Regions from separate parts of the Streptomyces sp. NPDC093586 genome, predicted to be linked through region 1. Evidence: riboswitches for the same ligand, from Rfam matches in the RefSeq annotation. Region 1 holds a riboswitch; the other holds the start of a gene.
What was found. Region 1 has a riboswitch for thiamine pyrophosphate ahead of ACIRFH_RS19910 (thiamine ABC transporter substrate binding subunit). Riboswitches for the same ligand answer to the same signal wherever they lie in the genome.

Region 1 (5,186 bases):
CCCGGTAGTACGTGAGGCCGCCGGCGCCGAACGACCGCTGGACCAGCACGGCGAGCGGCAGCACGACGAGGACGGCGACGGTGACGAGCACACCCGCCAGCAGCGCCCACTGCCCGGCCCCGCGCGGCCGGCGCGCGGTGCGGGCCGCGTCCACCAGCCGCAGGGCGCTCTCGCGCCGCCGTACCGTCCAGGCGTGCACGGCGAGGATGGCGCAGACCGCCGCGAACTGGATCAGGGTCAGCACGGCGGCCGTGGACAGGTCGAACACGTGCGAGGTCTGCCGGTAGATCTCCACCTCCAGGGTGGAGAAGGCGGGCCCGCCGAGGATCTGGACGACGCCGAAGGAGGTGAAGGTGAACAGGAACACCATCAGCGCGGCGGCGGCCACGGCGGGCGCGAGCGCCGGCAGGGTGACCCGCCGCCAGGCCCGCAACGGGGAGGCGCCGAGCATCCGCGCCGCCTCCTCCTGGCGCGGGTCGAGCTGCGCCCACAGCCCGCCGACGGTGCGCACGACGACGGCGTAGTTGAAGAAGACGTGCGCGAGCAGGATGGCCCACACCGTGGTGTCCAGCCGTACGCCCCACAGCTCGTCGAGCAGCCCGCCCCGCCCGACGAGCGCCAGGAACGCCGTGCCCACCACGACCGTCGGCAGCACGAACGGCACGGTCACCACGGCCCGCAGCAGTTGCTTGCCGGGGAAGTCGAGGCGGGCGAAGACATAGGCGCCGGGCAGGGCGATCAGCAGGGTGAGCGCGGTGGACGCGAGGGCCTGCCATGTGGTGAACCACAGCACGTGCCGGACGTCGGGCTGGGCCAGGACGTCCCCGATCCGCCCGAACCGCCAGACGCCGTCGACCTGGAGTCCGCGCGCGACGATCGCGGCGACGGGGTAGGCGAAGAAGACCGCGAAGAACGCGACGGGGCCGGCCATCAGGGCCAGCCGCGCCGCGCTCCCGCGCCACCGGGTGCCGGCGGACCGGGCGGCCTTGGTCACTTCGGTCACTTCGGTCACTTCAGGAGGAGCGAGGTCCACGACTTGACCCACTGGTCACGGTTGTCGGCGATCTTCTTCGGGTCCAGGGTCTGCGGGTTCTTGGCCTGCGGGCCGTACTTCACGAACTCCGGCGGGACCTGGGCCGCCTCCCGCACCGGGTAGACGAACATGTTCAGCGGCATGTCGTCCTGGAACTTCTTGCTGACCAGGAAGTCCAGCAGCGCCTTGCCGCCCTCGGGGTTCCGCGCGTTGCTCAGCAGGCCCGCGTACTCGACCTGGCGGAAGCAGGTGCCGGTGGCGACGCCCGTGGGAGCGGTGGCCGGCTTCGGGTCGGCGTAGATCACCTCGGCGGGCGGCGAGGAGGCGTAGGAGACGACGAGCGGGCGGTCGCCCTTCGCCTTCTTGCCGCCGGACGAACCGGAGAACTCCTCGTTGTACGCCTGCTCCCAGCTGTCGACGACCTTGACGCCGTTCGCCTTCAGCTTCTTCCAGTAGTCCTGCCAGCCGTCGTCGCCGTACTCGGCGGCGGTGCCCAGCAGGAAGCCGAGACCGGGCGAGGAGCTGCCGGCGTCCTCGGTGACGAGGAGGTTCTTGTACGCGGGCTCGGCGAGGTCGTCGAAGGAGTCGGGCGGGGTCAGCTTGTGCTCGCTGAAGTACGCCTTGTCGTAGTTGACGCAGATGTCACCGGTGTCGACGGGCGTGACCCGGTGCTTGTCCTGGTCGACCCGGTACTCGGGGAGGATCATGTCGGAGCCCTTGGGCTCGTACGACTGGAACAGCCCGTTGTCGAGCGCCCGCGACAGCAGCGTGTTGTCGACGCCGAAGAAGACGTCGCCCTGCGGGTTGTCCTTGGTGAGGACGGCCTTGTTGACGGCCTGCCCGGCGTCGCCGTCCTTCAGGACCCTGACCTTGTAGCCGGAGCTCTTCTCGAAGTCCGCGATGACGTTCTTGGACGCGGCCCACGAGTCGTGGCTGACGAGGGTCACGGTCTTGTCGGACCCCTCGTTCTGGCCGTCGGACGACGATCCGCAGGCGGCCAGGCCGCCGACCAGACCGAGCCCGACGACCAGGACACTGGCCTTCTTGGTGATGCTCACGGAATTCCTCCTGGGTCACCAGGAGAAGACGCGGCCCTGCCCGGGATCCCTGGCGAGGGATCCCGGGCAGGGCGCAACAGCTCGAGTGATGACCGATCTCCCTACCCAGAATGACCTGGGCCAGGTTCGGAGGGTCTGCGGCCGGTGCCGCACTCTCAGCGCTGTGGCGCTCCCCTGTCGGAATATGAAGATGTCGGAATACGAAGATGTACGCCGGTCAGATTACCGCTCGCTCGCGGCGAGCTGACCACACGCCCCGTCGATCTCCTGCCCACGGGTGTCCCGGATGGTCACCGGCACACCGTGCGCCGCGATGGCCTCCACGAACGCCTTCTCGTCCTCGGGCCGCGATGCGGTCCACTTCGAGCCCGGCGTCGGGTTGAGCGGGATGAGGTTGACGTGCACCGGCTTGCCCTTGAGCAGCCGTCCGAGCCGGTCGCCGCGCCACGCCTGGTCGTTGATGTCGCGGATCAGCGCGTACTCGATGGACAGCCGGCGCCCGGACTTCGCCGCGTACCCGAAGCCGGCGTCGAGGACCTCGCGCACCTTCCACCGCGTGTTCACGGGGACGAGGGTGTCGCGCAGTTCGTCGTCGGGGGCGTGCAGGGAGATGGCGAGGCGGCACTTGAAGCCCTCGTCGGCGAACCGGTGGATCGCCGGGACCAGACCGACCGTGGAGACGGTGATGCCGCGCTGGGACAGCCCCAGCCCGTCGGGCTCGGGGTCGGTGAGGCGGCGGATGGCTCCGACGACCCGGTTGTAGTTGGCGAGGGGCTCGCCCATGCCCATGAACACGATGTTGCTCAGCCGCGCGGGGCCACCGGGGACCTCGCCGTCCCTGAGCGCCCGCATGCCGTCGACGATCTGGTGCACGATCTCGGCGGTGGACAGGTTCCGGTCCAGTCCGGCCTGCCCGGTGGCGCAGAAGGGGCAGTTCATGCCGCAGCCCGCCTGGGAGCTGATGCACATGGTCACCCGGTCCGGGTAGCGCATGAGCACGGACTCGACGAGCGTCCCGTCGAACAGCTTCCACAGCGTCTTGCGGGTGGTGCCCTGGTCGGTCGACAGGTGCCGGACGACCGACATCAGGTCGGGCAGCAGCGCGTCCCGGAGTCCCTGGCGCGAACCGGCGGGGATGTCGGTCCACTGCTCGGGGTCGTGGGCGTAGCGCGCGAAGTAGTGCTGCGAGAGCTGCTTCGCGCGGAACGGCTTCTCACCGATCGCGGCGACGGCCTCCTTGCGCTCGGCGGGCGACAGGTCGGCGAGATGCCGCGGCGGCTTCTTGGCTCCGCGCGGGGCGACGAAGGTCAGCTCACCGGGGACGGGACGGGCCACTGTCGGACAACTCCTCATGACGACGGGCCTGTGGCAACCCCGCGTCGGCGGGGACAACGGCAGGACCATGCCGAAGCCAGGAGACCTCACTGGAACATCCCCGCGTCGGCGGAGACGATGAAAGGGCCCGCGGCCATACGCCGCGAGCCCTTCCAGACTACCCGACCGCCGTCAACCCGCCCCGACGAAGATCACCAACAACAGCCACACCACCGGCGCCGTCGGCAGGAGCGAGTCCAGGCGGTCCATGATGCCGCCGTGGCCCGGCAGCAGCGTGCCCATGTCCTTGATGCCCAGGTCCCGCTTGATCATGGACTCGCCGAGGTCGCCCAGCGTGGCGCTGGCCGCGACCGCGAGGCCGAGCAGCAGGCCCTGCCACCAGGAACCGCCGTCGATCAGGAACTGCATGCACAGCGCGCCCACCGCCATCGCGAAGGCGACCGCTCCGAGCAGACCCTCGCGGGTCTTGCCGGGGCTGATGCGCGGGGCGAGCTTGGTCCGGCCGAAACGCCAGCCGACCGCGTACGCGCCGGTGTCGCTGACGACCGTCAGCAGCAGGAAGGTCAGGACGCGCCAAGGGCCGTCGTCGGCCGCCAGCATCATGGCGACGAACGTGGCCAGGAACGGCACGTAGAAGGCGGCGAACAGGCCCGCCGTGACGTCCTTGAGGTAGTCCTCCGGCGGTTCGGTCATCCGCCAGACGAGGACCGCCAGCGCCGTGAGCGCCATGGCGACCCACGCGCCCTCGGCGCCGCGCACGTACCCGGCGACGACCATCGCCGCGCCGCCGACCGCGAGCGGCACGAGGGGCGCCTTGATGCCCTTGCGCTCCTGGAGCCGCGTGGTCAGCTCCCACAGGCCCACCACGACGGCTATGGCGATGACCCCGACGAAGACGGCCTTGACGAAGAACAGCGACGCGACGATCACCGCGCCGAGCCCGACGCCGACCCCTATCGCGGCACCCAGGTCGCGCCCCGCGCTCTTCTTCTGCGGCTGGGGCTGCGGCTGCGGCTGCGCCGGCTGCTGGGCGTCGGGCATGGGCTCCGGATTCTGCGGCACAGCCGCATACGGCTGCGCCGACGGGGTCTCGCCGCGGTACGTGTCGTCGCGCAGCGGCTCGTCTCGGACCAGGGGGCCGCTCAGCCGAGCGGCCCCCTGGTCGTCATCCTGGTCTCCGCCGTGTTCGGGTACGTCGGGCACGATGGGCATGGGGCGAGTCTGCTGCGCGTTGTGCGCATCGTACGCGGGACCCGCCGGGGCCGCCCCCTGGACAGGTCCCCGGTCGGACGGCCCCCAGTGCCCGGCTTGTGGCGGCGCTCCCCAGGAAGAGTCGTTCATCAGACCTCGAGCAGTTCGGCTTCCTTGTGCTTCAGGAGCTCGTCCACCTGGGCGACGTACTTGGCGGTGGTGTCGTCGAGCTCCTTCTCCGCACGGCGGCCCTCGTCCTCGCCGACCTCGCCGTCCTTGACCAGCTTGTCGATGGCGTCCTTGGCCTTGCGGCGCACGGAGCGGATGGACACCTTGGCGTCCTCGCCCTTGCCCTTGGCGACCTTGATGTACTCGCGGCGGCGCTCCTCGGTGAGCTCGGGGAACACCACCCGGATGATGTTGCCGTCGTTGCTCGGGTTGACGCCCAGGTCGGAGTCGCGGATCGCCTGCTCGATGTTGCGCAGGGCGCTCTTGTCGAACGGCGTCACCACGGCCATGCGCGGCTCGGGCACGGAGAACGAGGCCAGCTGGTTGATCGGCGTCGGTGC
Region 2 (5,186 bases), on a different contig from region 1:
GGGCGCCCGCGTCCAGCACCTCGTCGAGGTTGCCGAGGTCGATGCCGCCGATGGCGAACCAGGGACGGTCGGTGCCCAGGGACGCGGTGTACCGGACCAGGCCGAGGCCGGGCGCGTGACGGCCGGGCTTGGTGGGGGTCGGCCAGCACGGGCCGGTGCAGAAGTAGTCCACGCCCTCCTGGGCGGCGGCCGCGGCGGCCTCGGACTCGGCGTGCGTGGAGCGGCCCACGAGGACGTCGTCGCCGAGGATGGCCCGGGCGGCGGGCACCGGGAGGTCGCCCTGGCCGAGGTGCAGCACGTCGGCCCCGGCGGCGTGGGCGACGTCCGCCCGGTCGTTCACCGCGAGAAGCTTGCCGTGGCGGGCGCAGGCGTCGGCGAAGACCCGCAGGTGTTCCAGCTCCTCGGCGGCCTCCATGCCCTTGTCGCGCAGCTGCACGATGTCGACGCCGCCGGCCAGCACCGCGTCCAGGAATTCGGGCAGGTCGCCCTGGCTCCGGCGGGCGTCCGTGCACAGGTAGAGCCGGGCCTCGGCGAGCCGGGCGCGAGCGGTGGCGGCGGTCTCGGGCATACGTGTGTCCCCCAGGTCGGTGGCGTACGGGCGGCGGCGTCGCACGGGGCCGCCGCCGGTGGCGGCCGTGGCGTACGGGCCTCGGGTGCCGCGGCCCGTACGCCGGGCGGTGCGTCAGGTCAGACGGCGAGCGCCTGGGCGCGGCGCTTCACCTCCGTGCCACGATTCTCGCTCAGCGCCTGCGCGGGGGTGCCGGGCAGGCTCGGGTCGGGCGTGAAGAGCCATTCCAGCATCTCCTCGACCGTGAAGCCGTCGTCCCGCAGCAGGGTCAGGGTCCCGGCCAGGCCCTTGACGACCTTGTCCCCGTCGATGAAGGCCGCCGGGATGTGCAGCGCGCGGTTCTCCCCGCGGCGTACGGCGATGAGCTGGCCTTCCTTGATCAGCTGCCGCACGCGGGTCACCTCGACGCCGAGCATCTCGGCGATGTCGGGAACGGTGAGCCAGGCGGGTACGAGAGCATCGATCTTTGCGTCAATCTCGGTCACGTCTCCAGCCTGCCATCTGGCACTGACAGTCGGAAGCCGGGGCCGCCCCAACCCGCCGACGGCAAACTACGCCGTCGCCGCCTTCAGCGGCCTCGCGGGGTCGGCGAGCAGACGCGGATCCATCCTGGCGCCCGCCTCGATCAGGCGCCTGCCCTGGGCCAGGTCCCGGGGGCGGCCCACCGCCAGCAGGGCGATCAGCCGCTCCTCGCGCAGCCAGCAGACCGTCCAGGCGGGGCCGGCGGGATCGCCGCGCCACAGGGTGGTGTCGGCGGACGTGTGGTGACCCGCGTACTGGACGAACCGGCCGAACTGCTCGGACCAGAAGTACGGCACCGGGTCGTAGGCCGCCGGGGCCTCGCCGGCGGCGGCGCCGAGGATGTCGGCGGCGACCGTGCGCGGGCCCTGGAGGGCGTTGTCCCAGTGGTGGACGAGCAGCCGCTCGCCGTAGCGGCCGGAGGGGAAGGAGGCGCAGTCGCCGACCGCGTGGACGTCCGGCACGGAGGTGCGCAGGTGGTCGTCGGCCAGGATCTCGCCGTGCGGGCCGAGCTCGACGCCGGAGCCGGCGAGCCAGGCGGTGGCGGGCCGGGCGCCGATGCCGACGACGACGGCGCCGGCGGGCAGCCGCGAACCGTCGTCGAGGACGACGACGTGACCGGACTCGCCGGGCTCACCGGGCTCGACGCGCTCCACGCGCGCGTGGGTGCGCAGTACGGCGCCCGCGTCGGCGTACCAGGCGGTCATGGGGGCGGCGACCTCGGCGGGCAGCGCGTCGGCGAGGGGCCGGTCGGCGGCCTCCACGACGGTCACCGCGCAGCCCGCCTCGCGCGCGGCGGTGGCGAACTCGGCGCCGATCCAGCCCGCGCCGACGACCACGATGTCGTGCTGCCGGGCGAGCACCGGGCGCAGCCGCTCGGCGTCGTCCAGGGTGCGCAGCAGATGCACGCCGGGGACGCCCTCGCCGCCGGGCAGCCGGACCGGTTCGGCGCCGGTCGCGACGACGAGGGCGTCGTACGGCACGGGCCCGGCGGAGGTGTCCAGGAGGTGCGCGTCGGGACGCAGGCCCAGCGCCTCGCAGCCGAGCCGCAGCTCGATGCCGAGCGCCTCGAAGTCGACGTCGAAGGCGGAGCCCTCGGCCGTGCCGAGCAGGACGGCCTTGGACAGCGGGGGACGGTCGTACGGCTGGTGGGGTTCGGCTCCGATCAGGGTCACGGTGCCGGTGAAGCCCTGTTCGCGCAGGGCGACCGCGGTCTGCACGCCCGCCATGCCCGCACCGACGACGACCACACGACGCCCCGCGTCCGCTCCCCGCTCCTGCGTCTGCTCGCTCACCTGATCACCTTAGGCACCCGGCGGGTCGCCGGTCAGTCCTCGGACGCGGTGATCTGCTCCACAACGCTCGTCCCGCTGCCCCGGCGCGACTCCCACTCCCAGGTCTCCTCCAGGCGCACCCGCCCGTCGGGCAGGTCGACGACCGTCGACACGCAGTGGCCCGACGACGTGCTGCCGTCGGTCCTGAGCTGCACGTACCGGAAGTCGAGCCGGTCGCCCTCGCGGGTGCCCACCAGCCGGCCCCGTACGACGTCGCCGCCCGCGTACTCGGCCCAGACCTCGCCGTCCGCCTCGTGGTAGGCGAACCGGGTGCGGGTGCCCACCTGGCCGGGGGCCTGGTCGGCGACCGGGGCGAGGACGAGACCGTCGAGCGAACGGGCCATGGCGGAGGCTCCCTTACGAGGTGGACCGGCTGCGGGCTAGGGTGGCCAACGTAAAGCACTCGCGGGAGCCCGGACGCACCGGGCTGAGAGGGAGGCTGGCGGCCTCCGACCGTACGAACCTGATCCGGGTCATGCCGGCGAAGGGAGGGGCTGGACGCCCATGTCGTCCCCACCGATCACACCGTCCGCACCGTCGTCACCCCGCACGTCACCGCGGACGCCGGACGTCCTCGTCGTGGGCGGCGGGATCATCGGCCTGGTCACGGCCTGGCGGTCCGCGCAGCGCGGGCTCGCCACGGCCCTCGTGGACCCGGAGCCGGGCGGCGGCGCCGCCCAGGTGGCGGCCGGGATGCTGGCCGCCGTCACGGAGCTGCACCACGGCGAGCAGACGCTGCTCGCGCTGAACCTCGCCTCGGCCCGCCGCTATCCGGAGTTCGCCGCCGAGCTGACCGACCTCACGGGCCACGACCTCGGGTACCGCCGCTGTGGCACCCTGGCCGTCGCGCTGGACGCCGACGACCGCGCCCACCTGCGGGAACTGCACGCGCTGCAGGAGCGCTCGGGTCTGGACTCCGAGTGGCTGTCGGGGCGCGAGTGCCGGCGCCTGGAGCCGATGCTCGCGCCGGGCGTGCGCGGAGGGCTGCGGGTGGACGGCGACCACCAGATCGACCCCCGGCGTCTGGCCGGCGCGCTGGTGGCCGCCTGCGAGCGTGCGGGTGTGGTCCTCCACCGGGTGTGGGCCGACCGGCTCACCGTCGCCGGGGACCGGGCGACCGGCGTCGTCACGGCCGACGGCACGGCGCTGGAGGCCGGGCAGGTGGTACTGGCCGGGGGCAGCCTGAGCGGGCGCCTCGCGGGCGTGCCGGACGCCGTGCTGCCGCCGGTGCGGCCGGTGAAGGGGCAGGTGCTGCGCCTGACCATGCCGCGGACGCACGGGCCGCTGCTGAGCCGGACGGTGCGGGCCGTGGTGCGCGGCAACCCGCTCTACCTGGTGCCCCGGGAGAGCGGCGAGCTGGTCGTCGGCGCCACCAGCGAGGAGCTGGGATGGGACACGACGGTGACCGCGGGCGGCGTCTACGAGCTGCTGCGCGACGCCCACGAGCTGGTCCCCGGCATCACCGAGCTGCCGCTGGCGGAGACCCGCGCGGGTCTGCGCCCCGGCTCCCCGGACAACGCCCCGCTGCTCGGCCCGGCCGGTCTCGAGGGGCTGCTGCTGGCCACCGGGCACCACCGCAACGGCGTCCTGCTGACCCCGGTCACCGGCGACGTCATGGCGCACGTCCTGGTCACCGGGGAGCTCCCGGAGGAGGCCCGTCCCTTCACTCCCCGGCGCTTCGGCGCCGCCGCACTCACGGAGCGGACCGTATGAAGATCTCCGTCAACGGGGAGCCGCGCGAGGTGGCTCCCGGCACCGCCCTGGACACCCTGGTGGGCACGCTCACCGCGGCGCCGTCCGGAGTGGCCGCCGCCCTGAACGAGACCGTCGTCCCGCGCGCGCGGTGGTCCGCCACCGCCCTGTCCGACGGCGACCGCGTCGAAGTGCTCACCGCCGTCCAAGGAGGCTGACCCATGGCCGACGATCCCTTCGTCCTCGGCGGTACGGCCTACTCGTCCCGCCTGATCATGGGCACCGGCGGTGCGCCCAGCCTGGAGGTGCTGGAGCACGCTCTGGTGGCGTCCGGGACGGAGCTGACGACCGTCGCGATGCGCCGGGTGAACCCGTCCGTGCACGGGTCCGTGCTGTCGGTCCTGGAGAAGCTCGGCATCCGGGTGCTGCCGAACACGGCCGGCTGTTTCACCGCCGGGGAGGCCGTCCTCACCGCCCGCCTCGCGCGCGAGGCCCTCGGCACGGACCTGGTCAAGCTGGAGGTCATCGCCGACGAGCGCACCCTGCTGCCGGACCCGGTCGAGCTGCTGGACGCGGCGGAGACGCTGGTGGACGACGGCTTCACGGTGCTGCCGTACACGAACGACGACCCGGTCCTCGCCCGGAAGCTGGAGGACGTCGGGTGTGCGGCGATCATGCCGCTCGGGTCGCCGATCGGATCCGGGCTCGGCATCCGCAACCCGCACAACTTCCAGTTGATCGTGGAGCACGCGCGCGTGCCGGTGATCCTGGACGCGGGGGCCGGTACGGCGTCGGACGCGGCGCTGGCGATGGAGCTGGGGTGTGCGGGTGTGATGCTGGCCTCGGCGGTGACGCGGGCGCAGGAACCGGTGCTGATGGCCGCCGCCATGCGCTCGGCGGTGGAGGCGGGGCGGCTGGCGCGGCGGGCGGGGCGGATGCCGCGGCGGCACTTCGCCGAGGCGTCCTCTCCTGCGGAGGGCCTGGCGGTGCTCGATCCGGAGCGGCCCGCTTTCCAGTGACCGCGCGCTGCGGTGCCGAGCCCTTCCGCCCAGGCACCACCCGTTTCCGGCCGG

Region 2: another riboswitch for thiamine pyrophosphate. It lies ahead of thiO (glycine oxidase ThiO); the one in region 1 lies ahead of ACIRFH_RS19910 (thiamine ABC transporter substrate binding subunit).

The regions. Positions count from the first base shown of each region.
Region 1 is NZ_JBIWJA010000018.1:59,326-64,511, forward strand. It holds gene ACIRFH_RS19905 (ABC transporter permease) at 1-931, opposite strand, end outside; gene ACIRFH_RS19910 (thiamine ABC transporter substrate binding subunit) at 1,009-2,091, opposite strand; TPP riboswitch at 2,172-2,277, opposite strand; gene rlmN (23S rRNA (adenine(2503)-C(2))-methyltransferase RlmN) at 2,314-3,426, opposite strand; gene ACIRFH_RS19920 (phosphatidate cytidylyltransferase) at 3,598-4,767, opposite strand; gene frr (ribosome recycling factor) at 4,767-5,186, opposite strand, start outside.
Region 2 is NZ_JBIWJA010000011.1:147,709-152,894, forward strand. It holds gene thiE (thiamine phosphate synthase) at 1-568, opposite strand, end outside; gene ACIRFH_RS14770 (Rv2175c family DNA-binding protein) at 688-1,053, opposite strand; gene ACIRFH_RS14775 (NAD(P)/FAD-dependent oxidoreductase) at 1,120-2,382, opposite strand; gene ACIRFH_RS14780 (hypothetical protein) at 2,415-2,765, opposite strand; TPP riboswitch at 2,817-2,928, shown strand; gene thiO (glycine oxidase ThiO) at 2,926-4,134, shown strand; gene thiS (sulfur carrier protein ThiS) at 4,131-4,331, shown strand; gene ACIRFH_RS14795 (thiazole synthase) at 4,335-5,132, shown strand.